DNA from 4 places in the Neptunomonas concharum genome. Region 1 is predicted to be linked to each of the others. Evidence: predicted binding sites of a transcription regulator. Region 1 holds the regulator's gene; each other region holds the start of a gene.

Region 1 (7,860 bases):
TTGTTGTCCCCTCTGCGTTTACGCGGGTTACCGGTGAGGCGCATTGGGAGGTGTTGCTACGAGCTCGGGCGATAGAAACGCAGTGCTATATTATAGGTGCTAATCAAGGTGGACGTCACGATGAAGCGAGAGAAACGTCCGGGCAGTCTATGATTGTCGATCCATGGGGGGGTGTTGCCAGCCGCTTGACGAGAGGGGAAGGGGTCGCTGTTGCCGAGATCGATCAGGAACTGTTAAGGTGTATCAGGCAGAAGATGCCTGTGCTTCAGCACAGGCGATCCGTCTAACGAGTCTCTTCAAGCTCCCGCAAATATTTAAATAATTTGCGGGTGGCTGCCGGTGGTTTATTTTGACTCTGCTCTTTCTGAGCGTTTCGTACTAACTGTCTTAGGTGTTGCATATCAGTCTGTGGGTATTCCGTTAAAATAACATCCAACATCCCTTTCTCATTATTAATGAGCCGGTCCCGCCACTTTTCCAACTTATGAAAAACCTGATTATGCGCCTGGGTTGTGACATCAAAGCGGTCAATGGCCGCTTGTATCTCTTCGCCATCTTCATTGCGCATGAGTTTACCGATATATTGCATATGTCGGCGGATAGCGCTGCGTGAAGTCAGACGCTTTGCCTCGATGACCGCATCACGAAGGGTATCGCTAATGTCTATTTTTTCAAGTTGATCGGGTTTTAGCTCGACCAGTCTTACGCCAATATCTTGCAATGCCTCGACGTCTCGTTTCTTCTGCGAGCGGCTGACCCAGTTTTCATCGTCATATTCAAGGTTGTCGAAATTATCTTCATTCATGCTGTTATCCGTAGAAGTAGGTTGCCAGACCCAGGAAGGCAAAAAAACCTACCACATCTGTAATCGTTGTTAGCAGGACGCTGCCAGCTAATGCGGGGTCTATACCCCAATTCTTTAAAATCAATGGTAGTAGTGTCCCGGACAGCGCACCGGCAATCAGGTTGATGATAATGGCTAAACCAATGACTAATCCGATGGTCGTGTCTTCGAACCAAAAAATGGACACACCTGCCACCACCAGTGCCCATAATAAGCCATTTAAGCCGCCTACCAACAACTCTCGATTCAGTAACCAGCCAGCATTGGAGCGCTCTACATGACCTAGTGCCTGGCCGCGAATGACCAATGTCAGAGTCTGGCTACCTGCGATCCCACCCATGGACGCGACAATGGGCATCAGTACCGCTAAAGCGACCACTTTATCTATGGTGTCTTGAAAAATACCAATCACAGCCGAGGCGGTCAGGGCTGTAATCAGATTGATACCCAACCAAACAGCACGACGGCGTGTGGTCTTCATTAAAGGGGCAAAAGTATCCTCATCTTCATCCAAGCCCGCCATGCTCATTAATGAGTGGTCAGCGTCTTCACGAATAACGTCAACCACGTCATCAATGGTGATACGGCCGAGAAGTCGCCCTTCAGTATTGACCACCGGTGCTGAAACTAAGTCATGCTTTTCAAACAGTTTAGCAACTTCGTCATCCGGCATGTCGGCAGGAATTGGGTCAATATCGGTATTCATTATCTCCCTAACCGTAATATTAGGGTCTGAAACCAATAGCTTTGTGAGTGGCAGGATGCCGATATAGGACTCTTTCTTTCGACTCACAACGAATAAGCTGTCAGTCATCTCAGGGATTTCATTATGCCTGCGTATATAACGTAATACGGTTTCTACGGTGATGTCTGGGCGGATCGTCACCGTATCGGTGTTCATCAAGCCACCAGCGGTATCTTCCGGATAGCCCAGAATCTCTTCTAAGCGTTCCCGGTTTTGCTGGTCCATGATTTGTAGCAGCTCTTTGGTTACCCGTTCTGGGAGCTGCTGTAATATGTCTGCGACATCATCTGTATCAAGGCTCTCAGTAACCGCTAAAACACGGTCTGTATCCATGGTGCTGAGAATGTCTGCCTGGATATCATCAGGCAAATACTGGAGTACTTTACCTTCATTCTCTTCTTTAATGAGATTCCAGAGAATTTGACGTTCTTTGGGTGGAGATTTCTCTAGCAGGTGTGCCACTTCCACCGGACGAAGCGAAGTGTTCAACGTGAAGCGTACCTGCTGAAGCGCGCCGCTTTCTAAAGCACGGTTAAGCTTGTCTAGTGCTGTGGTTTCTTCACGGGTTGTCATGATATCCCTTGCTGATGCCCAAAGAGGGGTCAATGTTGCTAAAAATTGCGGATTAGTATAGCGGAATGCGTTAATAGCTTCAGTGGTAGGGCGTTAAAAATTATTCGTCTTCGTCGAAGCGGTTATTAATGATCGTCTCTATGGCCTGCATCGCTTCTGTTTGGTCTTCACCATCAGTTTTGATGGTAAGTTCTGTCCCTTTGCTAGCGGCAAGCATCATAACTGACATAATACTCTTACCATCGACTTCGCGGCCATCTTTTTCGAGACGGATGTCAGCTGAAAAGCGGCTGGTTGTGCCAATTAACTTGGCTGCTGCTCTGGCATGCAACCCCAGTTTATTAATAATCGTTATCTTCTTTTCAAGCATTGCTATATCCGCTTCTTGGTCTTAGCTCAATGTAACTCTCTATGACGTACATTGACATTATCCATATGTTCTTTGAAATAACTAGCTAGTTGCTCTGAAACATAAACAGAGCGGTGATGACCACCTGTGCATCCTATACCGACCGTCATATAACTACGGTTATTCTTGATAAAGTGAGGTAACCACTTTTCAATGTAGTGTTGGATGTCATGGATCATCTCGGTGACTTCAGGTGCAGCACTGAGAAATGTTTGGACAGGTTGGTCTAGCCCTGTGTACTGTCTTAATTCAGTCACCCAGTAAGGGTTTGGCAGAACCCGCATATCAAATACAATGTCTGCATCCAATGGGACGCCATGTTTAAAACCAAACGACTCAAATTGCAGAGAGAGTGATTGCTCCGCACGGTCCGCAACGCGTAGCTTAATGGCGTCTCTCAGTTCATAGATAGATAAACGGGTAGTATCTATCCTGATATTAGCAAGGTCCGTAATAGGTTCTAGTAACTTCCTTTCATATTCTATCGCATCAGGAAGATTACTGACTCTTTCTGCCATGGGGTGTCTGCGCCGCGTGGAACTATAACGTTGCAGCAGTGTTTCGTATGAGGCGTCTAGGTAGACAAGCTCTACGGAAATTTCTGGATATTGGCGAAAATATGTCCACATCTGCGGCACCTTTTCCAGATTGCTGGACAGGTTGCGTGCATCAATGCAGACCGCAATTTTATTGAGCTGCGCATCATCATTTAGCATGTGAGTGACTAAATCGGGCATCAGCATGGCAGGTAAGTTGTCGATACAATAATATCCGACATCTTCCAGTGCCTGAAGGGCTGTACTTTTACCTGAACCTGAGCGGCCACTGATAATGATGAGTTTCATTGTTACTCTGCTGTTTAGTTAAAAACTTCTGAAGCCACTTGCAACAGATGAGTATTGGAGTCAGCTTTTCTTAGTTGTTCTCTAATCGCTTCTTGACTAAAGGACTCAGCGAGTTTCCCTAAAATATTTAGATGTTCTTCACAGGCTTCTTCAGGAACAAGCAAAAAGAAGAGTAGGTCTACGGGGCGATTGTCTATCGCATCAAAATCAATGGGTTCAGATAAATGGATCAGCGCACCGATCGCTTCGGTAATACCGGCAAGGCGGCAATGTGGGATCGCCACACCTTCGCCAATGCCGGTGCTGCCCAGCCTTTCTCTGCTTATCAATCCACTAAATAAATCTTCTGCGACAATACTGCCGTTTGATTCTGCAATGATGTTACTTACAAACTCCAGAATGCGCTTTTTACTGCCGCCTTCAATATGTTGAAGCGTTCGTTCGGGTGATAGCAAAGATATAATGGACATGTGTGCTATAAATCTAATGGTTATTTGTGACTTTTCAGTTTTTCTTTGTGCTTGATGATCTGGCGATCGAGTTTGTCAGTGAGACCGTCGATAGCAGCATACATATCTTCGTGTTCACTGGTGGCAAATACTTCCCCACCTGCAATATGCATATCGGCTTCAGCTTTTTGACGTAATTTATCTACACTTAGTGTCACTTGAACGTTTGTGATGTTATCAAAGTGGCGTTCCAGCTTTTCAAATTTAGTGTGTACGTATTCAGATAAAGCTTCTGTCAGTTCTACATGGTGGCCAGTGATATTGATTTGCATATTAAGTCTCCTTTTGACACGACAGGTATGTCGTAGTGTGTTCATTAAATCAGACGCTTTCTCTCATTTGAAGGCGCAATTCCCATTGCTTCCCGGTATTTGGCGATGGTTCGCCGTGCGACCTGTATACCTTCTTCATCTAATAGTTGGGCTATTTTATTATCACTTAAAGGTTTAGTTGGATTTTCAGCGGCTATCAGTTTTTTGATGACTGCGCGTATGGCTGTGGATGACGCAGCCCCTCCGTCACTTGTGCTAACGTGGCTGGAGAAGAAGTACTTAAGCTCAAAAATCCCTCTAGGTGTATGCATATATTTTTGAGTGGTTACACGAGATATCGTAGATTCATGCATCTCTACCGCCTCCGCGATGTCATGTAAAACCATGGGTTTCATCGCTTCTGGGCCGAAGTCTAGAAAGTCAGACTGTCTTTCAATGATTTGGCTTGAAACCTTCAACAAAGTTTCATTACGGCTTTGTAAACTTTTGATAAACCAGCGAGCTTCCTGCAGATGACTCTTGAGGTAGGTATTGTCTGCACTGTTGTCTGCTCGCCTGATGAGGTCTGCATAACGGGTGTTTATCTGTAAGTTAGGTGAGGCTTCCGAGTTAAGTCGTACAGTCCATACACCACGAATTTTCTCTACATATACATCTGGAATGACATACTCGGCTTTACTGTTCGATATAAAAGATCCTGGATGCGGATTTAACGATTGAATCAGCGTAATGATGGCTTGAAGTTGCGGCTCTTTTAGCCTCAGTTTACGCATCAACTGCTTATAGTCTCGGCTACCTAGCAGGTGTATATATTGGCGACAAAGCATCACTGATTGCTTCAAAAGGGGCGTGTCAGGAGGTAATTGCTGTAGCTGTATGCTCAGGCACTCACCTAAATCGCGTGCTGCAACACCTGGCGGATCAAATTGCTGAATGCGGTGCAGTACAGCCTCAAGCTCATCCAATTCAGCATCCTGAAAAAGTTCAGATTCTTCTTGGACGAAATGCTCAAGCAGCTCATCTAATGAAATACGTAGATAGCCTTCGGTATCGATACCGTCAATAATCGCCTCGGCGATCATCTGATCCGTAGGGCTCATTGGCGTAAGATTAAGCTGCCAGAGCAAGTGGTCCTGAAGGGTTTCTTCTGCACTATCATTGGACTCAAAGGGCAAGTCTTCATCCCTATGGGTTGTGCTGCCAGAATTGGTAGATGCTTGAAAGGTATCATCCCATGATGAGTCCGTAGCAAGCTCTTCTGGGATGCGATCATTCCACTGATCGTCAAAAGAGTCTTCTGTCTCTTGATACTCATCAAGTGAATCGTTTTGGCTGTTGCTAGGTTCCTCATAAGCGCTATCAGTATGCTCTTTCGAAGAGGTTGTTTCGGGCTCAGCTGATTGAGTGGCGTTATCCGCCTGTTCTGGCTGGCTTTGTTCATGAAGCTCATCCGCTTCTTCTGATGTCTCAAGCATAGGGTTGCTGTCGAGCGCTTCTTGGATCTCTTGCTGGAGATCAAGCGTCGATAATTGCAGTAAGCGAATAGCCTGCTGCAATTGAGGGGGCATTGTTAGGTGCTGACCCATTTTAAGTTGTAATGACTGCTTCATAAAATTACAACAATACTCCTAAGCGGTATCAATCTACTCAAAGTTTGAAGGTATCACCCAAATAGGCCGCTTTCACCTGATCGTTGGCGAGTATCTCTGCGGGAGTGCCTTGGGCTAAAATTACCCCTTCACTTACAATATAGGCTTTTTCACAAATATCGAGTGTTTCTCTAACATTATGGTCTGTGATTAATATGCCTATGCCTTTAGATTGTAGGTGCTTTATAGTCTGTTTGATATCATTTACTGAGATTGGATCTACGCCCGCAAAGGGTTCATCTAACAAAATGAAGGAGGGTTCAGAAGCTAGAGCTCGTGCGATTTCCACTCTTCGGCGCTCACCGCCGGATAAGCTCATACCTAGGCTTTCTCGCAAATGAGAGATATGGAATTCTTCAAGTAAGGTTTCGAGTTTCGTTTCCCTTTGGGAGGGCGTCAGCTCTTTTCGCATCTCTAGAATACCCATCAGGTTATCCTTGACGCTTAGCTTTCGAAAAATAGACGCTTCTTGTGGCAGGTAGCCAATCCCTTTCCTTGCACGAAGGTGCATAGGATCACGGGTTACGTCATCATCGCCAATGCGGATGGCTCCATCATTGGCTTGAATTAAGCCTACAATCATATAAAAACAGGTTGTTTTTCCAGCTCCATTTGGACCCAGCAACCCTACAATTTCCCCGCTATTTACTTCTAAGGAGACATCGCGAACAACCTGGCGTTTCTTATAGGCTTTGGCCAAGTGCAGAGCTTGAAGCAATTTACTCATAATTAGGGCTTAGCCTTAGGTTGAATAACCATCTGGACGCGCTGCCCGGTTTTACCTTCGCCGCTATAGGCATTTACGATGGCTTTGTCCATCTGATAAACAATTTTACTACCGGTAAACTGGTCGCTTTCTTGTTGGACTTTTGCATTGCCTGTGATCGTAATGGTCTGTTTGGCGATTAAATAATCAAGCTTTTCGCCAAAGGCATCCGTAATAGGCTTATCTTCAGCTGCTTGCTGTCGGAAATTAGCGGGGGAACCGTTTGCAATAATGCGGCTAACGCTGTCTTTTTCACGATAGAGATCAATACGGGCCGCTTTGATCTCCATTGAACCTTGTTTCATGAGTACATTGCCGGTGTAGGTTGTGGTGCCTGTTTTTTCATTGATCTGTGCTGCGTCAGCACTGATGTGAATCGGCTGATGCTTATCTGAAGGGAGTGCGTAAGCGAAGGAGGTTAATCCTAAGAAGTAAGCTCCTAGAATGCTCAGTAGAGTATGATATGAGCGTTTATTGGTCTGCATAAAAAGTACCTTTCACATCTGATAAAAGCTCAGATACACCTGTGTTGTAGTTGATAATCATACCCGTCGCTGTAGTAGTGTGTCCTTTTTGACGGATCTCGATAGGCGCATCTGTTTTTGCTATGCCTTCAAGGTGAAGCAGGGTTAATGATGACGTGGTTAGCTCAGTCGGCGCTTCATTGGTGGAATTATGCGTGACGACTACCGCTTCATCAAGCTGCAATGATTGAGTTGTGTCTGAACTAAAGCCTTTATTGCTTTGAAAGTTAATGCGGCTAGCACCTGGCCGATGTAACGCTATTTTGGGCGTAGTCAGAGCGGAGCCTTGCTTCTCAGGGAAGTGGTTTAATTCACTAGCGTTGAGCGTGCGTACTAGGTGTCCTGTGGCGCTAAACTCTCTAACGTTGACGTCCTTCATAAAATAGTCCACACCACTGGTTATTGGTGGCATGTCGGATGAGCCTTGGTCTGCGTCTGTTTGTAGAATCCAATACATGAACACAGGCACCAGTAACGCAATTGCGAGAAATAGCTGGGTTTGGTTACGGTTCAGAGGCAACATTATAAAAAGTCTTGGTAGGCTTTTTCGAGTAAGGCTTTCGCCTCAAGGATAGCTTCGCAGAATTCCCTTGCGGCGCCATATCCACCGGTTCTTTCCGTGCACCAATCAGCGTGTTCCCTTACAAAGGGGTGTGCATTTGGCACAGTGCACCCAAAAGCTACCGCTTTAATAGCAGAGAGGTCAGGTAAGTCGTCGCCAATA
Region 2 (7,860 bases), 420 kb from region 1:
GTTAATACATTGCGACAAGCCCCTGATGTTATTCTGATTGGAGAGGTCCGTGATAAAGAAACCATGGAACACTGCCTCTCCTTTGCTGAAACCGGCCACTTAGCTATTTCAACGCTTCATGCGAACAACGCAAATCAAGCCTTTGACCGCATTATCAACTTTTTCCCTGACGAGAAGCGCAATCAGCTACTCACCGACCTTTCTCTCAATGTTCAGGCGATTATTTCACAGCGATTAGTCAGAACCGTGGATGGTAAACGTGCAGCCGCTATCGAGATTTTACTTGGCACCTCTACCATCAAAGAACTAATCCTTAAAGGCGATATTGATGGTATCAAAGAGATAATGGAAAAATCCGAGGCGCTAGGTATGCAAACCTTCGATTCAGCGCTTTTCAAACTAGCCATTGCCGGTACCATCAGCGAAGAGGAAGCGATCAAAAACGCAGACTCCCCTAATAATGTTCGCTTAAAACTAAAACTACGCGCCGATGGTAATGCAAGCAGCGGGGGGATGAGTTTCAGCCTAGAAGAAGATAAGAAAGAAGCAAAGAAAAAAGATGAGGAGGAAGATGAACACAAAGGACAAACGGTCTTCTAAACTATGCAGCCCTTCACGCTTAAGGTACATTCACGCCAAAGCCATCCACATCGGACTTAATAGATGAATGATATTATTGCAGAGCTTAGAGAAAAAAATCAGGATCGTTTTGGCTCCATGGAACTGCCCGACGACGACTTGCTCGTTGAGCTCGAGGAGGAGATCCTTATCTCCATACCGGCAGACCTGAAGGAGTACCTGCTATACGGTAGTGATGTCGTTGTTGGCTCGCTCTCTCCGGTAACAGCGTCCGACCCCCATGCCCACACCCACCTTCCCGAAGTAACGGCAACAGCGTGGTCGTTGGGGCTTCCCAGAGAACTGATACCCATCTGTGAAGCCAACGAGGGCTACTATTTCATTTCCCAGGAGGGTAGTGTTGGCTTTTGGTCAGCCGAAGACGATATCACAGAAGATCAGTGGGAAACCCTTTGGGAGTGGATCACCGATGTATGGATGGAGAGCTAACGCTCTCCTTCACTTGCTAATAGGTCTCAACCCCAAACTTTAATAACATTCGTGGCAAAATGTCATCAAGGTTTTGCACGTCAGACTCTTTCAGCTCAATAAGGTTTAATCCGTATTTGGCATATATCTGTAACTTCTCATGCTTACGTTTGAGGTATTTCGGATCATTTTCATACCCCCAATACTCAAGGTACACCTTTCCACCCGGGATATAAAAATCACAGTAGACATCCTCTTCGACCGGCAACTTTCGCTCGTAAGCATGAACGATTTCCGCCATGTAGAGCCAGTTATCGATTAACATTTCAGCTTTAGAGCGAACCTGATGACCATCAGCGGTCCGAAAGTTCGCAGGAAACTTTTGCCGAAAAGACAACGTTTCATTATCTGTGGCCTCATTTAGACCCAAGGCTTGCCCTAGGTCTCCCTTTAGTGCTTTTAATGAGAGTTCAAATGCACGGTTACTTAACAGCGTTTGTGGCCATAAAGCATAGGGAATACCGGTGCGATGACTCTCTTTCTGCACACCTCCTAGTGCTTGCCCCTGAGGGGTTACTTGCCACCCTTTAAGGTGTCGATTAATCCACCCAAGCTCAGACAAAAGAGCATTAATCTGACGCGCAGAAAGTTCAACTTCTTTACCAATTTGGCTGGCTGTCACCCTCGTTTGATCACTACTGACCACAACAGCGGGCATATCATCAGGCATACGTAACGTTTTAGGCCAGACAATATACAGGCCAAACTTATCACTTTTTTTCGCCTCTCCTCCTTGCTTTCGACCAGCGTCTGTAAGCTCCCAAGCATCCTGATGCCTGATAATCCAACCTGCTTGTTCAAACCGACTAAACAGTTCTTTACCCGTCACCCCCATGATTTTTGAAAGTGCGGTGGTTGAAACTTTATCGCTATCACTCATAAAATCCATTTCCTGAATTTTCGTCACAAAGAAAGCAGACAAACAAGGTAGCCCCTTGCGTTCTGCATCATATCTGAGTACAAAACTATAGAGTACTGATCCAAAAAATAAATACAAAAAGCAAAGGATGCCGAAAAATGAATGCGTTTGGACAATCCGTCAGTTTAGAAGACCTTCTAAGCGGACAACCGATTGATCAACATCCGTTTGAGCTACTCTCAGGATTGTGTGAAGGTGCAATCGCTGTAGATGCCAACTGTCGTATCATCTGGATCAGCCCACAATACCGAGAACTGATCAATATTCCCAAAGACCAAGATCTTATTGGTACCCCTATCGACAAAGTACTACCGACCACCCAAATTCCCCGTGTTGTCAAAAGCGGCAAACCCACATTTGTCGATTTAATGCAGATCCATGGGCGCTGGTGCGTGGTAACCCGCATGCCATTAAAAGACCCTAACGGCAAAGTGATCGGTGCTATCGGTTTCATTTTTTATACCGACTTAGAGAGTCTAGGCCCGCTGTTTGATAAATTCGCACGTTTAAAACGCCAACTGGAGCAACAAAAACTGATTCGCCCCTCCCGCTATGGTTTAGATGATATTGTTGGGCAATCAGACATTATTCAACAGCTCAAGAGACAAGCACGGCGCGCGGCACAACTGGACACTACGGTTCTTCTACTAGGCGAAACCGGAACTGGAAAGGAGTTGTTAGCCCAAGGGATTCATCAAGCATCACCTCGCAGTGGCGGGCCTTTTGTTGGCATCAACATGGCAGCACTACCGGAATCGTTAGTAGAGGCTGAACTCTTCGGCGCCGCACCCGGCGCTTATACAGGCCTCGACAAATGTGGCCGAAAAGGCAAAGTGCAGCTGGCCAGTGGCGGTACCCTCTTTCTTGATGAAATCGCAGAGATGCCCCTCTCTATGCAAGCTAAGCTATTACGGGTGCTGCAAGAGCGAGAAGTCGAGGCATTAGGCTCCAATCGCCTTGAGCAAGTCGATGTCCGAGTGATTGCAGCCACCTCTCAAGACTTAAAAACGCTGGTGGATGATGGCAAGTTCAGGGCAGATCTCTACTATCGACTCAATGTCCTACCTATCAAACTTGCGCCACTACGAGAGCGCAACGAAGACATCCCTCTATTATGCTCCCATATTCTCAATATTATTCAGCAACAGGCTCAAATTCCGGCACCAGAGCTTTCAGAAACAGCTTCCAACTGGCTGATAAACTACCCATGGCCAGGTAATGTCAGAGAGCTGCACAACCGCCTGGAAAGAGCTTGTGTTATGGCCGAAGGCAGCGCCATTGAGCCGGGAGATTTAGGCGCCTATGACGATCTGCCCTCAATTATCCCCCTTCCAAACGCCCCAACCGAACTCATCAACGCCCGCCGGGATGCGGACCGGCATAGCATCGCAATGGCACTTGAGAAGACAGGCGGTAATAAAAGCAAAGCAGCCAAATTATTAGGCATATCTCGAGCGACCTTATATGAGCGCTTGAAAAAGTGTCAGGAGATCATCTCAGCAGACAATAACCATACAAAGATGTATTGAAAACCATACACTTAAATAATCAAAAAATAATTAACCCTTTGTTTTATATTAAAAAAACAATATGGCCTAGCTTTTGCTCAACAATGAATACTATAAAAATTAATGTAGGTGATATTCATGTCAGAGCGCATTCTTTCAGCAGAGCACGCCGCAGCGCTGATACCTAATAACGCAACCCTAGCGACAGCTGGCTTTATTGGGATTGGGTTTGCAGAAACGTTAGCCAAAGCTATCGAGCAGCGCTTTCTGACCTCAGGCCACCCAGCCCAACTCAAGCTGGTATATGCAGCAGGACAGGGGGATGGCAAAACACGTGGCCTAAACCACTTTGGACATGAAGGTATGGTTAAACGTGTTATCGGCGGACATTGGGGGCTCGCCCCAACGTTGGGCAAACTGGCACTGGATAACAAAATCGAAGCCTATAATCTTCCTCAAGGGGTTATCTGCCACCTATTTCGTGATATTGCCGCAGGTAAGCCGGGCACACTCACCCATGTGGGACTGAACACCTTTGTTGACCCTCTTCAATCCGGGGGCAAGGTAAATACGATAACCCAGGAAGAGATTGTTGAACGACTGGAGTTAGCCGGAAAGCCTTATCTGTTTTACAAAGCCTTCCCCATTGATGTTGCCTTACTACGAGGAACAACCGCCGACCAACATGGCAATATCACGATGGAGAAAGAAGCTCTGCCACTAGAGGCTCTCGCCATTGCGCAAGCGGTTAAGAATTCGGGAGGAAAAGTTTTTGTACAAGTAGAGCGCATTACTGATCGTCACCAACTCTCCCCTGATCGTGTAAAAATCCCAGGCATTTTAGTGGATCATATCGTGCTTTCAGAAGCCGAAGATCATCCACAGACCTTCTCTGAGCAGTACAACCCTGCCTATTGCGGTGAAATTCGCACCGGTAGAAGTCTCACTCAAACACCGTTGTGCGCCCGTAAGATTATCGGACGCCGTGCCCTAATGGAGCTACGTAAAGGCTCCGTTGTAAATTTGGGTATTGGCATGCCCGAGATGATTGCGCAAGTCGCAGCCGAAGAAGGACGACTGGACGAGTTTACACTGACAGTGGAACCCGGCGGTATTGGAGGTGAGCCTGCCAGCGGGCTGAGTTTTGGCGCAGTTGCAAATGCCGACGCTATTATCGACCAACCTGCTCAATTTGATTTTTACGATGGAGGCGGCCTAGATCAAGCCTTTTTAGGCTTAGCTGAAACCTGCCCTAACGGCCATATTAACGTCAGTCGTTTTGGCCCAAGGCTCGCAGGGTGCGGAGGGTTTATCAACATTACACAAAACACAAAAGACCTCTATTTTTTAGGTACCTTCACCTCTGGAGAACAAGCGCTAGAGGTTAAAGACCACCAGCTGCACATCAAGCAAAACGGGCCGATTCGTAAGTTTTTAAAAGCAGTTGAGCAGATTACATTTAACGGCCAATACGCTTTAGAAAAGCAGCAGAATGTGATGTTTATAACAGAACGAGCGATATTCCGATTAACACCCGCAGGTCTCAAGTTGGTTGAGATTGCCCCAGGCATAGATCTGCAAAGGGATATCCTTAACCTGATGGATTTTACCCCTATCGTTGAGGATGACTATCTGGTGATGGATCCTCGACTATTCAATGAAGGCCCCATGAATCTTCAACATGTTGGCAGTATGCCCATGCGCCATATGCGACAAATTTGGAAACGCATGCTGGATCACCCATCCCCTCAAGATGAGTTCGCAGCCTAAGGATTAGCTAACAAGCAGGTAGGGATGGCGCCATAATCGTGCTATCGTGCAATCCTATTCCATTAGTGGGAGTCACTCATGCGCACCTTAACATTGATTCGGCATGCAAAATCCAGCTGGAAGGATCCAGAGCTCGATGACTTTCTACGCCCACTGAACAAACGAGGCAAGCGAGATTTACCACTTATGGTAGAGCGTTTAGTTACAGCAGGGCTTCAGCCCGACCTTTGTCTGACTAGTGCAGCAAACCGCGCTCTTACCACCGCACAATATACCTGTGCTCATTTAGAAAACCAGCCTCCCTTAGCAGAGATTCCAGAGCTTTATGAGTCCTGTAAAGAAACATTATTAAACGTGCTGCAACAACAATCAGACCAATACCATTATATTATGATGTTTGGCCACAACCCTGGCTTACAGCAGCTAGGGGAATACATCACAGGAGAGCGCTTTGAAAAATTTCCTACCTGCGCTGTGATGCATATCCACCTCAGCATCACCTGCTGGTCGGAACTAGCAGCCGGTTGCGGCACTTTAAATTGGCTGGATTACCCCAAACTGCATCTTCCCTATCTGGGTGCACCGTAACCGATACAACAACACTCTGTTGCGTGACACATCGGAAAAGCAGGATTACTATGCTGCTCTTTACCCTTAGGGGATGCCTCATTGGATCTGTATTTAGACACGCTCGCCTTCACCGCTAATATCGTTGCCCCGATATTTTTTATTGTATTTATGGGCCACTTGCTAAGGCGTGCCCGTCTGATCGACGAGGCTTTCATTAGTACCGCCTCCAGACTTGTTTTTATGGTGACGTTACCCGTGCTAGTGTTTATGAGCATTGCACGCATGGATTTTCAGGCGGTCTTTAACCCCTCACAACTCATCTATGTAACCGGTGCTACGCTGATTACTTTTGTGCTGATCTGGTTTGTTGCAACCCGCTGGATAACAGCACCTGAAGATCAAGGTGTGTTTATTCAAGGAGCATTTCGCAGCAATTACGGCATTATTGGCTTAGCCGTCAGCTTTAATTTATATGGGCAAACGGGGCTTGCTCAGGCTTCTTTGCTGCTTGCACTAATCATCCCCCTATACAATGTATTAGCCATTTTTGCGCTAACACTTCCTATGAAGCGTCAGAATGCCCTATCCGTTGCTGGTATGTTCACAGAGATCTTGAAAAACCCTTTGATCATTGCCGTGTTGCTGGCGCTACCTTTCTCCTATTTTGGATTGACACTACCCGAAGTCATTGACAAGACCGGCCGCTACTTTGCGAATTTAACGTTGCCTTTAGCACTGCTGACTATTGGTGCAACCCTAAATCTCAACAGCCTGAAACACACATCCGGACAAGCGTTTTGGGCTACCGCGATAAAGCTGATTTTATTACCTCTTGTGCTGACATGGGGAGCGTGGCTGTCAGGCTTTTCATCACAGGAGATCGCATTAATGTTTATTCTTTTTGGTTGCCCTACCGCTGCGGCAAGCTTTGTGATGGCGAAAGCGATGGGCGGCAATGCGCAGCTAGCGGCCAATATTATCCTAACAACCACTTTGGGTTCTGTTTTGACCCTAAGCGGCGGTCTCTATATTCTCAGGATTATTAACTTGATCTAGCGAGTCACTGACACCACTGCCACTGTAAATTTATGTTTCATAGGTAACGCCAACCATGCTTCACTTTTTCTCTAAAAGAAAGCTCACTCAATTCAACCAAGCCATCACCAGCGGCCATGAAGACCAGCTTGTGCGGCTTCTGAAGGCCCTCCCCCCTGAAACCCTTAATCAGCCGCTTATCAATAACTTGCTACCGACCGAAATCGCCATTCAAGCTGAACAAGCCAAATCGCTTACGTTGCTGCTCAATGCTGGCGCTCTGTCGAATCCAACCCTTGGAACAGGTACCTCATTACTACACCTGGCATTAAAGCAATCCAACAGTCTGGCTTTGATAACCCCCTTACTTGAACAAGGCGCGGAGGTTAGAGGTTATTCAGGAGAGCTTATCAATATGTGTTTCACTCATGTAGCCCCTTCGCAATGGATGCTACATCTTAATCGCTTCAGTCAGTATGGGCTCGATATCAATCAGCCGGATCAGGCCGGCAACACCGCGTTGGATCATGCGCTACGTCATCAAGATAAAGAGCTTCTGAGCTTTTTAATCAATTCAGGCGTAAACACGCCTGAGGAATGGCCAGACTCTCTGAGTGAAGAGCTAAAAGCTTACCTGACCCGCAGCGTAGCGGATCTTCAAATACGACAGATGTTTTTGGGGGCATAAATAAATTACTAAGGTTCACGTTCTCGCTTTAAAATGCCAATCCTCTGGCTGCATATCGTTTCGTACAGCTTGCTTAATGGCTTCATCTAGCGACTCATCATCCAGGTCATACAAGCCACACATTCTCAGAGCTTTTCGTACATTCACCTTCCCTCCCAGATACTCCATAACAACCCGGGCACAACTAGGGGTACGTAAGCCACTGGCTGGCACACCTATTCTTAACCCATGTAATCGACTGATTCGATTTTTATAGCTGGGGG
Region 3 (7,860 bases), 1.6 Mb from region 1:
CGTCCCAACAATTTGGGAACCTGTGGGCAATCTTACCGTATCTTAGATGCAGGATGCTTCTTCAGCTCATATATGCGGTTAGATACTTTGCCAGGAGCTGCTTTCCCAGGAGGGGCTAACCCTTACGGAACTGCTGTGCCTATCATACATGATGTTAAGCGTCCGGATTGGGAGCTTGGGAATACCCAGTTGGGCCTAAAATGGGAAGGTGTTTATGGCGATTCGACCTTTTCTTTGAATGGTCTGGTGTATCGTCAGCAGCTACCTTCTCTGCATTTTCGACCTCTCGCACCCGGTATTCCTGCACCTGCAGCAGATGGTGTATTTGATATTCACTTTCCATGGGTACGTATGATCGGTGGTTCGGTTGACTACTATTCTCAGACTATGGATGCCGTATGGCGTTTGGAAACAACTTACTCTAATGGCGAAGAGCTACCGCGAGATACCAATGGTCATAAAAGAACGGATATGCTGCGTTACGTTATTGGTTTCGATAAAAATCAGTTAATTCCGGCGCTTAATCCAAATCGTGCATTCCTTATTTCCGCACAGGTTTTCGGGCAACACATACTCGAACACGAATCGGATATGCCTGACTTCGAAGACAATTGGATCGCCACTTTGCTCTTTAAAGGCTGGTGGCAGAATGACCGTATCAGTCCACAGATTATTCTTGCTCATGATATTCGAGCTGGAGCAACCGCAGTGGCTCCCTCTGTTGAGTGGATACCCGATGATCACTGGAAAATAACACTGGGTGCAAATATTAAATTTGGTGGTGATGAAACATTCCCATGGAGTGTGAATGGTAACCAACCTGATACCTATGAACCTTTGGCCCGCTTTACTAATGGTCCGATAGGTGTAGCTAATCAGGAAGATGAAGTGCAACTGACAGTCCGTTATAGCTTTTAAATGAATAAGAATAAGGAAAATAGTGATGTTTAAGAAACTGGTTATCGCAATGGCTGTGGTGGCATCTACACAGGGTAGTTATGCTGCAACCCTTCAAGATGTGGAAAATTCTTTCTACCCTTATAAAAATGGAATGCCCACGGCTCCAGGCATTAGTGTGGGGATGACTATTGACCAGAATAACTGGCAAGTGGCAAAAGATGTGTTAGACCCCGCTATGTTAGAGCAGGTTAAACAGGGTAATTACACGATCAAAGTTGGGGAAACGGATTCCTTTGATTTGCACCCCAATTATATTGCTGCAACGCAAGATCGCTTAGGAAAAGTTAAGTTAGGTAATGAAACAGGTCAGATTGAAGGCGCTGATGCGGGCCGTCCTTTTCCTGAAGAGCCATCCATGTCGGACCCCAGAGCCGGTGAGAAGCTCGCTTGGAATTTTAAATATGGTTACAACTGGGGTGACTCTGCAGCGATTTATCCCTTTTATTGGAAATTCAGGGATATGGAGTCTGGAAAGCTGGAGAGAACACTTAAGTTTAACTTTCATTTCTTGAACTTTACCCATCGAGTGAATCAAGAACCAAAGCCTGCGATCGAACCGAATCCATCTGAGTTGTTTCGCGGGACTTATGTTCAGGTATTGGAGCCTTTCGATGTCAAAGATACGCAATTATTAATTCATCGCTTTGAAGATGATGCTAAGCGAGATAATGCCTATCTTTATTTAGGTTTCCAGCGCCGAGTCCGTCGACTATCAACAGGGCAGGTGACTGATGCGTTTCTTGGGTCAGACATCATGATTGAGGATTTTGAGGGATATAACGGCCGTATTAGTGATATGAAGTGGACCTACAAAGGTACTCGTAACATGTTACTCCCTTTCTATAAGCATAATGAAATGCCATTGGCGACAGACATGCCTGCTGAATCGGATGGTTATCAATTTGTTGATTACACGGGTAAAGGCGCGTGTTTCCCACATGTGACTTGGCAGCTACGTAAAGTATATGAAGTAGAAGCTGAGCCTGTAGATCCGAATCACCCAATCAGTAAGCGTATTCATTACATGGATGCGCAGACTTTCACCATTCCTCGCACCAGTGTGTATGACCGCAAGGGGGACCTATGGAAGATATGGACCATTGGACAAGCACACCCAGATTATCATTTACCTAAAAACAAAGGATCTGGGGTTTCGATTGATGATGCTTTTACTATGATTGATGTACAAGCTAATCATTGCACAACAGGCCAGTTTAAAGGTCAAGTTGATCCAGAGCTGAGCCCGCCAAGCAAGTTTAGCGTGCAGAACATGCGTTCAAGTGGTCGTTGATTAGATTAGTATGGTTTAAGCCTTAAGCCGCATCTCATGCGGCTTTTTCTATTTAGGCCTTGCCGATTCGACTTTGTCCCGAATAGTCACCTTTGGTGCCTTTTGCGTTATAGAGTGTGTTCGCAGGTTTTTGGCCTCGTAAGGCATTTATAAATTGCTCGAGGGATTGTCGGCTTCTGGTAAGCACTTGCTCATTACGCTGATTTGCGTTCATGGTTTTTTGGAGGGTAATCTCTAAACTGTTCCAGTTCTCGCGGAACAGTTGGTTAAAGCGTAGGTCATCAGATTGCTCTAATAAGAATTCGATACCTGCTTTATCAACACTGGCTTGTGCGTTTAGGAGTGTTTCGGCTCGTGAGCGATTGTTCTGATCGAAGGCGACTAATACACTCTGTTTCTGCTGGTTTAGCTCGATGATAAGATCAATATCTCGGGCCTTAAGTGCCAGCAATTCCTTTTCTAATAATTGATAAAGGTTGTCTAAAAGAGCAATGCCCTCTGATGTGAGGGCATTGATATGTGCGAGAGTAGATTTAGTATCAGTCATTACTGATCAGCCAAGTAAGGATTCAAAGCTCAATATCTTTTCCGCAACACGTCCGGAGTTAACACTATAGCTACCGTCTTCAATAGCCGCTTTTATTTGTGCTACGCGGTCACTGTTTATATCGGGTGTATTAGCAATTGTTGCATCAGCCGCCTTCAACGCCTTGGCTGTATCGCTAAGCTCTACAGTATCTTTTGGCGCTTGCTTCGCTGGGGCGTTAGTAACAGGTGCAGCTCCCCCATTACTTCTTTGGGTGCTGACCTTCTCACGAGCACTCAGCGCTTGATGCGACGAAGAGCTGTTAAGATCAATAACCATTTTTTCTACCCTCAAAATTAACGTCTATACCTAGCTAGCGGCTTGGATACGGAAAACTTTAGGAAAAAATTTGTAAATAATTAAAATCTATACTTATCAAGCTCTAAGTATAGCAGCCCTTAGCAAAATAGCTACTCAGAGGCTGATACGACACCTCGGCGAACAACCCTCGCACGGATCTCTTTTTGAGAGCGCTCATTTAAAACACGAATCTGCTGGCCTTGATACCCATTTTCTAAAGCAAGTCCTTGAGTACGTACGACAAGCGCTCCTTTTTTAGCTTCGATAATGATGGATTCGCCTTTATTGATCAAATCAGCTGGTAACATCATTTGAGGAGTGATTGGTGCGTTATTTGCTATGTGACGTCTGGCCGATAGGCCTATGATCTCTTCTGGTTGTGTATAAAAGCCTTGGGATAGCAGACTGAGATTTTGGCGAACGAACCGGATATCGTTTGCACGAACAACAGAGCCTTTGCTAATGGCTTTTGCTGCAACGGCAATGGGGGCATAGGCATTGATTTTGCCTACTGCATAGGTAGCCCAATAATCGGGTGACGTACAGGTGACTCGTAGGGATATTCTGCCTCCTTTAGGTAGCTCTGTTGGGAGAGAAAAGTCAAAATTTGAACATTTTCTTAAATTTACCTGATCATTTATCGAGTTTATGACTATAGTAATATCAGCGTTGGGTATTTTTGCTGTGAAATGTTCCGTGAGGCGTGAAGTGATATAGCCTTGAAGGTCCTTAGCAGCCAAAGCGTTTTGAACAAAAAAGCTAAAAAAAAGGGTAATGTAGCCGATTAAAAACGTTACTCTAAAAAAACTCACGGGGGCTCCTGAACACAGGATAGTTGTCGTGGTGCCGCTGACTTTATTAGTGACATTGCATTGGTGTAGATCATGTCAGGTATTCTAGATACTGTAAACCTGCGCACACAGATGGTGGGGCAGAACCGATTAGAACTTCTGTTATTTGGTTTGGAGACAGATCAGATATACGGGATAAATGTTTTTAAAGTGAGGGAAGTGCTTCAGTGCCCTAGGCTCACGGAGGTTCCAAGGCAGACCACCTCCATCAAGGGTATGGCGCATATCAGGGGTGAAACCATTCCTGTACTGGATTTGTCTGAGGCGATTGGCAGAACGGCTGTGCCAAAAGACGAACAGCAGCGTTGCTTTTTGATCGTTGCCGAGTATAACAAGCGAACTTTGGCGTTCTTGGTGCGAAAGGTCGATCGGATTTTGAATACTCACTGGGATCAAATCATGGCGCCACCGGCTGAAATTGGGGTGGAAAACTACCTGACAGCGGTGTTTGAGTACGAAAGCAGGTTGATTGAAATACTGGATGTAGAACAAATTCTTGCTGATCTGTATCCAATGAGCACGAAGGTGAGTGAAGAAGTAGCAACGTCAGACGTGAAAACTAAAGCTCGCGAATATCACGTCCTTTGTGTTGATGACTCCAGTGTTGCTCGTAATCAGATGCAGCGCAGTCTCGAAGATCTGGGTGTCAAAGTCACGACATGCAACAACGGTAAGATAGCTTGGGATATGTTGGCTGGCTTTGCGGATAAGGGGATCGATGTGACAGAGATGTTCTTAATGATGATCTCTGATATCGAAATGCCTGAAATGGATGGCTATACCTTGGCAGCGATGGTGCGTGAAGATCCTCGTATGGATAAGATGCATATTGTTCTTCACTCATCCTTAAGTGGTGGGTTCAATGTATCAATGGTGAAAAAAGTCGGGGCTGATGGATTTTTAGCGAAGTTCAATCCAGATGACCTTGCCGGAGTAGTTATCGAGCGGATTCAAAAACTTGAGCGAACACGCTAGCCGATGGGTTTTTGTTTATGAATGAACGAAGCAGTGTTTTTAAGATAACGCCAGACGAGTTTCGCCTTTTTAGCCTATTTCTCGAGAAAAGCTGCGGTATATTACTGGCTGATCACAAACAGTATCTAGTACAAAGTCGGTTAGGGAAGATCATGCAAGAGCATGCACTGGCAAGCCTTGCTGATCTTGTGAAACTGTTGGAGCGCCCTGGGGGGAATGCACTTAAAGACCGCGTTATTGACGCTATGACCACAAATGAGACTTTGTGGTTTAGGGATTCGCATCCCTATGAAATCCTCAAAAATAAACTGCTTCCTGAGGTTAAAGATAAGAAACAGCGGCAAAAGTTGAGAATATGGTCTGCTGCGTGCTCTACGGGTCAAGAGCCTTACTCGATGAGTATGGTGATTGATGAGTTTAAAAAATCTAACCCGGGTAGTTTCTTGTCTGGTGAAGAGATTATTGCTACTGATATATCTGCAAGCGCATTACAACAGGCGCGTGCTGCGCAATATGAAATGCTTGCATTGGGGAGAGGTTTGGATAAAGAGCGCCTTCAAAAGCACTTTCGTTCAAATCCTGATGGTAGTTGGACAGTGAGCCCAACAATCAAATCTAGAGTTCGGTTTCAGAGTATTAACCTCTTAGGCCAGTACACCTCACTAGGTCAGTTCGATATCATTTTCTGCCGAAATGTACTTATCTATTTTTCATCGGAATTGAAGCTGGAAATACTTAGAAAAATGCACAAGCAGCTGGTGCCAGGTGGATATCTTTTGTTAGGTGCTTCTGAGTCTTTGTCGGGACTGTCAGATAAATATAAAATGATCCATTGCCGTCCGGGCATTATATATCAGGCTATCTAAAACCCCGACCGGCAAAAAAGCGGCACTCAGTTGCCGCTTTTTTAATGGGGTATTGCATACGCTACGGCTGTACCCCTCTTACCTACTGCATTTCTCATTAAGTGGCATAGTGTTTGCTCTATCTTTGACAAGATAGTGAGGAATGTTATGACAATTTCATTTGATAGAGCTTTGGGAATACATGATGACGCATTGGCGCTTCGCGAAAGACGTGCTGAGGTGTTAGCAAATAATATTGCCAATTCTGATACACCTCATTATCAGGCGCGTGATATCGATTTTAAAAGTGTACTTCAGGGCGTCAGTGCGGTGCAAAAGCCATTGAAAATGGCAGTTACGGATGAGGCGCATAATACCTCGGTCATTCATCCTGACTTCGCTGCAGATCTAATGTACAGGGTTCCTTCTCAACCGGCGGTCGATGGTAATACTGTCGAAGTTCAGGAAGAGATGGCTCGATACACTGAAAATGCGCTGGGTTATCAGGCCTCTTTTGATTTTCTAAATCGAAAGTTTAAAGGCCTCACAAGAGCTATTAAGGGTGAATAATTATGTCGTTGGCTAATGTCTTTCATATTGCGGGTTCTGCCATGAGCGCGCAGACCATTCGTCTTAATACAACGGCGAGTAATTTAGCAAATGCCGAGAGCATCAGTTCGAGCGTGGATGAAACCTATCGTGCGCGTAAACCGGTATTTGAGCTAAAAGCACCTACCCTTGAGCAAATTACCGATGTAGACGCAGGTCTGGTACCAGGGCAGGGAGTTAATGTGGCAGGCATCGTTGAAAGTGATGCACCGCTAAGAACCGAATATAACCCTTCTCATCCTATGGCTGACGATAGGGGGTATGTCCATTATCCCAATGTAAATGTTGTGGAAGAGATGGCAGATATGATCACGGCTTCACGATCTTTTCAGATTAATGCAGAGATTATGAATACCGCAAAACAGATGGCGCAGCGTGTGCTGACGCTGGGTCAGTAAATAAATAAGTTGAGGTCGCATTATGGCGGATATCAACGGTGTTAACAGTGCAACGTCTGTTTATGAGCAGATAAATCAGCAAAACAGATCGGCATCTAATCAGCCTACACAGGCGGAGTCGGACAGCCAGATGTTCATGAAGTTGATGATTGCACAGCTGCAAAATCAGGACCCCACCAGTCCAGCAGATACTACCGATTTCATGCAGCAAATATCCAGTATGAGCACGGTTGAGAGTATTAATACGCTCAATAAATCAGTTACTGATATGAGTAATGCTTTGATGACAAGCCAGGCTGCATTGCAGGCATCCTCAATGGTTGGGCAAAAAGCCTTTGTGAAAACAGATCAGGCCATGCTTTCTGAAGGCGGGCAAGTGGAAGGACTTTTCTCATTGCCTGCCAGTGTTAGCGACGTGCGTGTCACGATTCAGGATGCTACCGGTGCGGTTGTGGATGGTTGGTCTTTAGGGGCGCAAGCGGCAGGAGATCATAATTTTAGCTGGTCGAGAGAGGGATTGCCTTCAGGGAAGTATAGAGTTTTGGTTGAAGGAACGGATGCTGAAGGTAAATACCAAGCCGTTGAAAGTTACATAGGGCATACCGTGAACAGCGTGTCTTTGGGGCAAAATGGCATTGGAATGAAAGTTAATACAGATGTTGGTGCTGTAAATATCAACGACATCAAGCAGATAGGCTAACGAGAGGATATAGTTATGGCAGGTTTTAATACTGCAGTTACCGGTTTAAAAGCGTCGTCAACTATGCTTGATGTGGCGGGTAACAATATTGCAAACTCAAGTACAGTCGGTTTCAAATCATCCCGTACGGAATTTGGTGATATCTATGCTACGGCAGTAGTTGGTGCCGGTTCCAGTAACACGGCAGGCTCGGGCGTCACGGTATCTGATATCGCTCAGGATTTCAGTGCTGGGACGATTGAATTTACTAATAACAATCTGGATTTGGCGATCAACGGGTCCGGTTTCTTTCAGTTAGATGATGGTCAAGGCGGCGTTACTTACACGCGTGCAGGTGCATTCGAA
Region 4 (7,860 bases), 1.6 Mb from region 1:
TGCAAGGCTGGTAGCCAATTGGTTTCAACCATGTTTCTGAAAAAGGCACTTTCACTATAAGCTGGCATAGGGCAGTTAATAATGTTAGGCCGCTTGATATCGGTATAGCGCTCAGGATAATAAGGGTGTTGGAAGGTAGAGCAAACCATAACTTCAGGTATATCTTTAAAGATATCTACCGTTCCATTGCAGTGATGAACGTCGAAGTCAACAATGGCAACGCGGTTGATATCAGGGTGCTGCAAGGCCTGCATTGCACCAATGGCGACGTTGTTAAAAAAGCAAAAGCCCATAGGAGCATTATGCTCGGCATGATGCCCTGGTGGTCGTACTGCGCAAAAAGCATTATTGGTCTTACCGGCGAGCACTCGATTCGTTGCGAGAATCGCCGACCCTGCCGCTAAACTTGCCGCATGGAGTGAATCTGGGCAAAGCGCGGTATCTTCATCGGTATAGACGACCCCTTCGGAAGGAAGCTTCATTTCTAAGCGCTTCTGGTGAAGGGAAGCATGAGCCATAGCAATCTGCTCAGGCGTCACATGAACTGATTCCAACTTTTCAAGTTGTTGAATCAGCCCGGTGCGCTCAAGGACTTTTCGAATTGCTAATAAACGTATTGGGCTTTCAGGATGTTCCGGGCCCATATTGTGAAGTCCACAATCATCATGGGTGATAAAAGTTGTAGCCATAATCCCTTTCAACTCTGATTATATTTTTTCTCCAGTGTACTGGAAAATACACGATAGAACTGCTTAGTCGAAGGTCTAAGTAGGGTAAAGAGTTCATTTTGCTTGATCTGAATCATGGTGAGATCTTCCCGGAAAGATAGTATGACCTGACAGCATAGAACTGTATTAAACACCGCGCGTTCACCCTCGCCGGTGTTTTTTTTTACCTAGTTGTTTCCTATGAAGATTGCTTCCCCCGTCGCCCAATGACTTTTATACTGAGTACTCTATTACGTTTTTCCTCATAAGGGCTTCACGCTGAGTGTCAGAGTTAAAAATAGATTACGCCAACAAAAGGGTTTTGCTTATCGAAAGTAGCGGCAATATGCGCTCGACTGTTGTATATATGCTTCGGCAGCTAGGTGTATCTAATATTGAAGCCGTCACTATCAATGAGCAGGTTTTAGATCTGATTCGAGAAGAAGTCTTTGATATTGTTTTGCTTGGGCATAATAGCAGTGATAGTCTCTCAGGGATTCAGCTACTGGAGGAGTCTCGTTACCGTGGTTATATCAAGCCCGGTGCCTGTTGGGTGTTTATGACAAGTGATTCCTCCCAAGAGATAATCTTGCATGCCATAGAAAGTAAACCTGATGCGGTTATTACTAAGCCCTTCACCATGGAAGAGTTAAAAGCTAGGTTAGATCTTTTGATGTATAGAAAAGAAGCCTTAGCAGCCGTGGATGAAGCCGTCAGCCGTGGGCAACTGGATAAAGCTGTAAAATTGTGTGACCAAGTTGAGCTTTCTGGCGGAAACTATGATTATGTTCAGCTTATCAAAGGTCGTTTGTTGTTGCAGATGAATCGCTTTGATGAGGCGGAGCATTTTTTCAAGTATCGCTTCAAACATTTCAATGAGAAAGAAAGCGGTATCGCATTGGCTGAGGCATATGTTGGTCAGGGCCGCTTGGATGAAGCAAAAATATTACTGACAGATATTATCGAAAAATATCCTCTACTGATGTCTGCCTACGATTTGTTAGCGGATGTCCTAGAGCGACAAGGGGAGCTTGTTCCCGCCCAAGAAGCACTCCACTCTGCTACTAAAAAGTCTCCCTTGAGCCTTTTGCGCCATATGGAGCTTGGTCGTGTGGCTGTTTATACGAAAACTTTGCCACTAGCAGAGTCTGCCTATCGCAAATCAATCTCCTTAGGTAAAGAAAGCTGCTATCGTTCAGCCGACCCCTATCTAAAACTCGCTAATGTTCGTCGTCTGGAGATGGAAGGCGCTTCGGAAAGAGACCAAATTGTTCTTAGAAATCAATTCGATGAAATACTGAATCATGCCTCATTTCAGTTTCCGAAGGACAAGACTTTAAAATTTAAATCGGCTTTATTGAAGAGCCAGCTAAGCCGTGACCTAGGTGAAACTGATGATGCGAACCGTTATTTGCAAGAGGCTGAGCGGCAAGCAAAAATACTGGGAGAAGAGGCAAATGTTAAAAGAGCGCTTTTGGAAGTCACTGGGGATCAGTTACCTGTGCTCCAAGAGGAAGCAGTTGATGTTGTGCAAAAACGTCAGATTCATGACCCAGAAATGAGCGAGCGAGTGAATCGCTTGGGCGTTAAGCATTATATGGCTGAGAAGGTTCCACAAGCTATCCGATATTTTGGGTTGGCAATTGAGCATGATCCAAAGAATGCAAAAGCGCTACTGAATCTGGCTCAGCTTTTTTTGGAGTCCACGCGCTCGCAGTCAGCCAGAAGAGAGGAGCGTATCAAGATGGTTGAGCGTTATCTCAGACTGACCACTAGAATGAATTTGTCCGAAGCGGAAAAACAAAAATACTTGTTACTTGAAAAGTTGTCGGGTATGTCCCCAGAGGTCTTACCCGATGGGAGCTTTGGCCCGTTGCTACGCTAAAAATGGCCTCCCCGCAGGGACTCGAACCCCGATTTAAGCCTTAGGAGGGCCTCGTTCTATCCGGTTGAACTACAGGGAGGTCTTAATAATCAATATTTTACGTATTTTCTATTGCTCTGGAAAGCTTCAATTTCACTCCTCTCGCTTTTTAAGGCGATAAGCTAGTTGAGGGCGAGTTAATCCTAACCTACGCGCCGCATGAGCAACATTGCCATTTGCTTTTTCCATGGCACGCAGGAGAATTTTTTGTTCTAACGCTTCGAGTGAAAAGTCCTCGCCGAGCAGTTGCTCCAGCCAATCTTCATTATCTGGTTCCGAGGTGTTTATATGTGCCAGTTGACCTTGGTTATTAATAACATTTAATGGGTGACTAGGCTCTTTAAGGGAGGGGAAAAAGCTTGAAAGCTCAATCTGGTGGTTATTATCGGTAAGGATAATGCCGCGTTCAATCATGTTCTCTAACTCACGGATATTACCAGGCCACTTGTAATTCATCAGGGCTTGCATCGCCATATCTGATACCCCGATAGTCCGTTTGTTGTAGAGCGTGTGATACTTCTCCAGAAAGTGGTTAATGAGCAGGGGGATATCTTCGGTTCTTTCCCTTAATGGTGGAATATACACTGGATACACATTAAGCCGATAGAAAAGGTCTGCCCGAAACTTCCCTTGTTGTACGGCTTCTTCAAGGTCTTCATTAGTTGCTGCAACCACTCTAACATCGATTTTTCGTGTGCGGGTATCGCCTACGCGCTCTAACTCGCTCTCTTGCAGTACACGAAGTAAGGATGCCTGAGCTCTTGGCGAGAGTTCAACGACTTCATCTAGGAAGATAGTGCCGCCATGAGCACGCTCAAAGCGTCCCTCTCGGGATTGAGTTGCACCGGTAAATGCGCCTTTCTCTACACCAAATAGTTCCGCTTCAATTAGATCTGGAGAGATACACGCGCAGTTAACCGCAACAAATGGTTTATCTGCGCGATCTGAGTTTAAATGAAGATCCCGTGCAATAACCTCTTTTCCTACACCTGTTTCGCCTTGCAACAAGACGGTGATTTTGCTGCTGGAGGCTTTACGTATGAGTTGGCAAACATTTTTAAATCCTCCCGAGCGGCCAACGGAATTAAACGGAAGATCCTCCTCTGCGCTGCTATCACGGTAGTTTTCTCTTAGTGTTTGTAGTTGAGATTGCAAAGAGAAAAGTTCATCGGCAATGGGGTCTGGGAGCATGAAGCGTTCTAGTTCAGCATGGTCTTCCCACTCTTCTGCTGGTTTTCCGATAATACGACAATTAGGTTCACCACAGCCTGCGCATTCGACCTCCTTAAATACGATAGTTTTACCCATGTAATAAGTGGTGTATCCGCTAGCATATCCGATCAATGTCCAGCAAATTGGGTCCTCTGAAAGACCGAAATTTTGCACATGGTCTTCTGCCTCATAAGAGTCGAACCAGCTGAATTCTCCGTAGAACGTGCCTTTATTTACGTCAAAATTGAGGTCAATGGGCTTAACATTCACCATCCCTTTGATGCCATGCAGCTGGGGGCCAACAAAAAAGGCTTCATCTGTTGATATATTCGGTCTTAGCTTGTGAGCAAGTTCAGCATCTTTCCAGCCTGTGTGATAGCCGAATCGCATTAAAAAACCCTTGGTACGCTCAATGCCGAAAGTTTCAACTAGCTCCTTTCTGAGCAAACCCATCACGCTGGAATGAACAAGAATCATACGTTGCTCATCGAGCCATATTTTTCCTTGATCACTTTCAAAACGAATCTTAGACAGCAGATCTCCAAAAGCTGGAAACTTCAAATCATGTGGATTAGCCATTGTTTTTTTTATACCGGCGCTGATTTTGAAAACCCCTTAGGGCACCCTTTTTTTATTAATGAACCATTCTGGACAGGAATGGAAGTAGCCTAAGCTAAGGGTAAGACGAAAGTATATATTTGGTGAATGCTCTCGCAAGACTAGATCATCAAATCGTGAATTGATCTGTATTTTTTCACCATATCATCAAGAAAGTTGGGGGTGACTTATCAGAATACTTTGCTGGGTTTAGTTTGATTTTTTATTTTTATTCTTATCTAAGTTTATGTTTTTAAATACTTAATTCTATAGCTGCCTGACCGTTTTCTTTCGCTGGCACACCCATTGCTAAACCTTGGTCACTATAAAAACAAAAACAGGTCAGCAATATGTCGCCTTCTCAACAGAATAAAAAGGGCCAGATTGTCCCGCTACATACCAAAAGCTCAGATGGTATGCCTGAGTTTAAAAAGTTCGTCCGAATTCGCAGTCCCGAAGGGGCTCGGTTTGTGGAATTTGACTTCGCCATTGGTGACCCAGGCTTGTTTGTTGAGCTCATCATGCCACAACGCGTCTTTGATGATTTTTGTCGAAACAACCATGTTCTTTTCATGACCGATGCGCAGATGGCTGAGGTCGATGCGGACATGGAGAAGTGGCGTTATGGCTATAACACTTTGATGTCACGCAATCACGATCACCAATAACCTCTTGAATAAAAACAAACTATTGGGGTAGTTCAATGACTATCGAGATAAAAACGGCAACGTTAGAGCCGGTAAGAAACACCTTTGCCCATATTGAGCGTCGTTTCGGGGATAAGCCTGCGACTCGCTACCAGGAAGCTACCTACGACGTCCAGTCAGAAACGAATTTTCATTATAAGCCTTTGTGGCAACCAGAATTTGAACTGAATGATAGCCGTCGGACGGCTGTCATTATGGAAGACTGGTATGCGTTTAAAGACCCTCGTCAATTTTACTACGGCACTTATGTTCAGCAGCGTGCTCGTATGCAGGAAGTGGCCGAAAACAGCTATGCCTTCTTTGAGAAGCGTAATTTGGCAGCCTCGTTAGGCGAAGATGTGCGTGAAAAAATTATTCGTTACCTGATTCCTCTGCGTCACGTTGAGCATACAGCCAACTTAAACAACCTCTATGGCACGGCTAATGGCTATGGCACAGCAATGACACAAGCGTTGTTGTTTGATGGCATGGATCGACTAGGCAATGCTCAGTATCTCTCCCGAATTGGCCTGATTCTCGATGGCAATACCGGTGATTCTCTAAGTGAAGCGAAAGCGTGTTGGATGAGCGACCCCGTGTGGCAGGGCGTTAGAGCATTGTGCGAAGAAACACTGGTGACCAAAGATTGGTTCGAGCTGTTTGTTGCACAGGATGTTGTCATCGACACCCTCGTATATGACCTGTTTTTTAACCAGTTCGATCAGTGGTTGGTTGCCCATGGAGGTCAGGATATCGCCATGTTAACGGAGTTTATGCAGGAGTGGAGCAAAGAGGTTACTCGATGGAGTGACAGTGTTTTGAAAACGGCGGTTGCGAGTGAGGCAAATAAAGTTTTGATCAGCGGTTGGGCTGATAAATGGCGAGGCAAGGCCGCCGAGGCACTATCTCCCGTTGCCAAGGAGATGCTAAATGACGAGGCACTAGAGCAGGCTTTAAGTGTACTGGATAAGCGCCTGAAGAAAGCTGGGCTAGAACAATAAGGAATTCACCTATGTCAAAAGTATATATCGCACTACAAGACAATGATCTGTCCCGCTACATCGTTGAAGCGATCGAAGATGATAATCCTGATGCAACCGTGATCCATATGCCCGCGATGATTCGCATTGAAAATGAAGGGCATCTCGTGGTGAAGCGGGAAACCGTTGAGGAAAAGCTAGGACGTGATTGGGACGTACAGGAGTTACACCTGAACCTCATTACGTTAGGCGGACATGTTGATGAAGATGACGATCAGCTCAGTCTGACGTGGAACACATAATAAAAAGGTAACCCCATGGCAGCTAAAAAACTAAACCTTAAAGATAAATATCGTCTTTTAACCCGCGACTTGGATTGGGAGTTTTCTTACCAAGATCGTAAAGAGGCGTTTCCTTACGAAGAGTTTGAAGGCATTAAAATTACGGACTGGTCTAAATGGGAAGATCCGTTTCGCTTAACGATGGATTCTTATTGGAAATACCAAGCGGAAAAAGAGAAGAAGCTTTACGCTATTTTTGATGCCTTTTCCCAAAATAACGGCCACCTTAATGTCACTGATCCGCGCTATATCAATGCATTGAAGATCTTCCTGACAGGTGTCTCGCCTTTAGAGTATCAGGCTTTTCAGGGGTTTGCCCATACGGGGCGCCAGTTTGGTGGTGTTGGGGCACGAGTAGCCTGCCAAATGCAATCTATCGATGAGCTGCGTCATGTTCAGACACAGATTCATGCAATGAGCCATTACAACAAGTTCTTTGATGGACTGCAGGAATGGCCGCATATGCATGATCGCGTTTGGTATCTCTCCGTTCCTAAATCCTTCTTTAATGATGCCCGCAGCGCTGGCCCGTTTGAATTCATGGTGGCCATTGGATTTAGTTTTGAATATGTACTGACCAATCTATTGTTTGTGCCATTTATGTCGGGTGCTGCACACAATGGTGATATGGCTACCGTAACTTTCGGTTTCTCTGCTCAGTCAGATGAGGCTAGGCACATGACATTAGGGTTGGAAGTCATCAAGTTCCTTCTTGAACAGCATGAAGACAATGTACCCATTGTGCAAAAGTGGATTGATAAGTGGTTCTGGCGTGGAACGCGTTTATTAACCATCGTTGCGATGATGATGGACTACATGCTTCCTAATAAAGTGATGTCCTGGAAGGAGGCGTGGGAAGTGTACTTTGAAGAGGCCGGTGGTGCTTTATTTAAAGACCTAGCCCGCTATGGCATCCGTATGCCGAAGTACGCCGATATTATCGAAAAAGAGAAAGAGCATATCTCTCACCAAGCATGGTGGACTTTCTATACCCACGGTCACGCGGCGGGATTCCATACATGGATTCCAACAGACCAAGAGTTGGACTGGTTAAGTGAAAAATACCCCGATACGTTTGATAAGTACTATCGCCCGCGCTGGGAACTCGCTAAAGAGATGGAGGCAAAAGGTGAGCGCTTCTATACCAAAGCATTGCCGCAGCTATGTACCACTTGCCAGATTCCTATGCTGTTTACCGAGATGGATGATCCAACGCTAACGGCTTATCGAAGTTCTGACTATCAAGATAACAAGTATCACTTCTGTTCAGATGGGTGTAAGGACATCTTCGATGATGAGCCGGAAAAATATATCCAGTCTTGGCTGCCTGTACATCAGATTTTCCAAGGTAATTGTGGAGGCCCAGGCGTTGAGGAAATCCTCAGTGAGTATTACCGCATGAACTTGGGCGCG

The links. The regulator sigma-54, encoded in region 1, starts transcription at its own class of promoters, with help from an activator protein. The targets are predictions, from matches to a motif close to TGGCACNNNNNTTGCTNT.
Region 2: F0U83_RS14455 (acyl CoA:acetate/3-ketoacid CoA transferase) is a predicted target of sigma-54. The motif match lies at 3,618-3,635, and genes of this name have one in related genera.
Region 3: flgB (flagellar basal body rod protein FlgB) is a predicted target of sigma-54. The motif match lies at 5,932-5,949, and genes of this name have one in related genera.
Region 4: F0U83_RS03000 (phenol hydroxylase subunit) is a predicted target of sigma-54. The motif match lies at 4,736-4,753, and genes of this name have one in related genera.

What each region holds. Positions count from the first base shown of each region.
Region 1 covers NZ_CP043869.1:2,625,016-2,632,875, reverse strand. The annotation lists gene F0U83_RS12455 (carbon-nitrogen hydrolase family protein) at 1-287, shown strand, start outside; gene yjgA (ribosome biogenesis factor YjgA) at 284-805, opposite strand; gene mgtE (magnesium transporter) at 810-2,162, opposite strand; gene F0U83_RS12440 (HPr family phosphocarrier protein) at 2,263-2,532, opposite strand; gene rapZ (RNase adapter RapZ) at 2,559-3,416, opposite strand; gene ptsN (PTS IIA-like nitrogen regulatory protein PtsN) at 3,431-3,886, opposite strand; gene hpf (ribosome hibernation promoting factor) at 3,907-4,197, opposite strand; gene F0U83_RS12420 (RNA polymerase factor sigma-54) at 4,242-5,807, opposite strand; gene lptB (LPS export ABC transporter ATP-binding protein) at 5,845-6,573, opposite strand; gene lptA (lipopolysaccharide transport periplasmic protein LptA) at 6,576-7,097, opposite strand; gene lptC (LPS export ABC transporter periplasmic protein LptC) at 7,084-7,659, opposite strand; gene F0U83_RS12400 (KdsC family phosphatase) at 7,659-7,860, opposite strand, start outside.
Region 2 covers NZ_CP043869.1:3,043,426-3,051,285, forward strand. The annotation lists gene F0U83_RS14435 (PilT/PilU family type 4a pilus ATPase) at 1-600, shown strand, start outside; gene F0U83_RS14440 (SMI1/KNR4 family protein) at 664-1,068, shown strand; gene F0U83_RS14445 (hypothetical protein) at 1,085-1,987, opposite strand; gene F0U83_RS14450 (sigma-54 interaction domain-containing protein) at 2,125-3,555, shown strand; gene F0U83_RS14455 (acyl CoA:acetate/3-ketoacid CoA transferase) at 3,673-5,304, shown strand; gene F0U83_RS14460 (SixA phosphatase family protein) at 5,383-5,892, shown strand; gene F0U83_RS14465 (AEC family transporter) at 5,974-6,930, shown strand; gene F0U83_RS14470 (ankyrin repeat domain-containing protein) at 6,986-7,597, shown strand; gene F0U83_RS14475 (helix-turn-helix domain-containing protein) at 7,613-7,860, opposite strand, start outside.
Region 3 covers NZ_CP043869.1:646,717-654,576, forward strand. The annotation lists gene F0U83_RS03080 (DUF1302 family protein) at 1-918, shown strand, start outside; gene F0U83_RS03085 (DUF1329 domain-containing protein) at 944-2,251, shown strand; gene flgN (flagellar export chaperone FlgN) at 2,304-2,798, opposite strand; gene flgM (flagellar biosynthesis anti-sigma factor FlgM) at 2,805-3,116, opposite strand; gene flgA (flagellar basal body P-ring formation chaperone FlgA) at 3,248-3,949, opposite strand; gene F0U83_RS03105 (chemotaxis protein CheV) at 4,022-4,963, shown strand; gene F0U83_RS03110 (CheR family methyltransferase) at 4,981-5,829, shown strand; gene flgB (flagellar basal body rod protein FlgB) at 5,977-6,378, shown strand; gene flgC (flagellar basal body rod protein FlgC) at 6,381-6,815, shown strand; gene F0U83_RS03125 (flagellar hook capping FlgD N-terminal domain-containing protein) at 6,838-7,515, shown strand; gene F0U83_RS03130 (flagellar hook-basal body complex protein) at 7,531-7,860, shown strand, end outside.
Region 4 covers NZ_CP043869.1:626,207-634,066, forward strand. The annotation lists gene F0U83_RS02980 (histone deacetylase family protein) at 1-689, opposite strand, end outside; gene F0U83_RS02985 (tetratricopeptide repeat protein) at 991-2,592, shown strand; tRNA gene F0U83_RS02990 (tRNA-Arg) at 2,596-2,671, opposite strand; gene F0U83_RS02995 (sigma-54-dependent Fis family transcriptional regulator) at 2,725-4,422, opposite strand; gene F0U83_RS03000 (phenol hydroxylase subunit) at 4,791-5,108, shown strand; gene F0U83_RS03005 (aromatic/alkene monooxygenase hydroxylase subunit beta) at 5,144-6,127, shown strand; gene F0U83_RS03010 (MmoB/DmpM family protein) at 6,139-6,408, shown strand; gene F0U83_RS03015 (aromatic/alkene/methane monooxygenase hydroxylase/oxygenase subunit alpha) at 6,424-7,860, shown strand, end outside.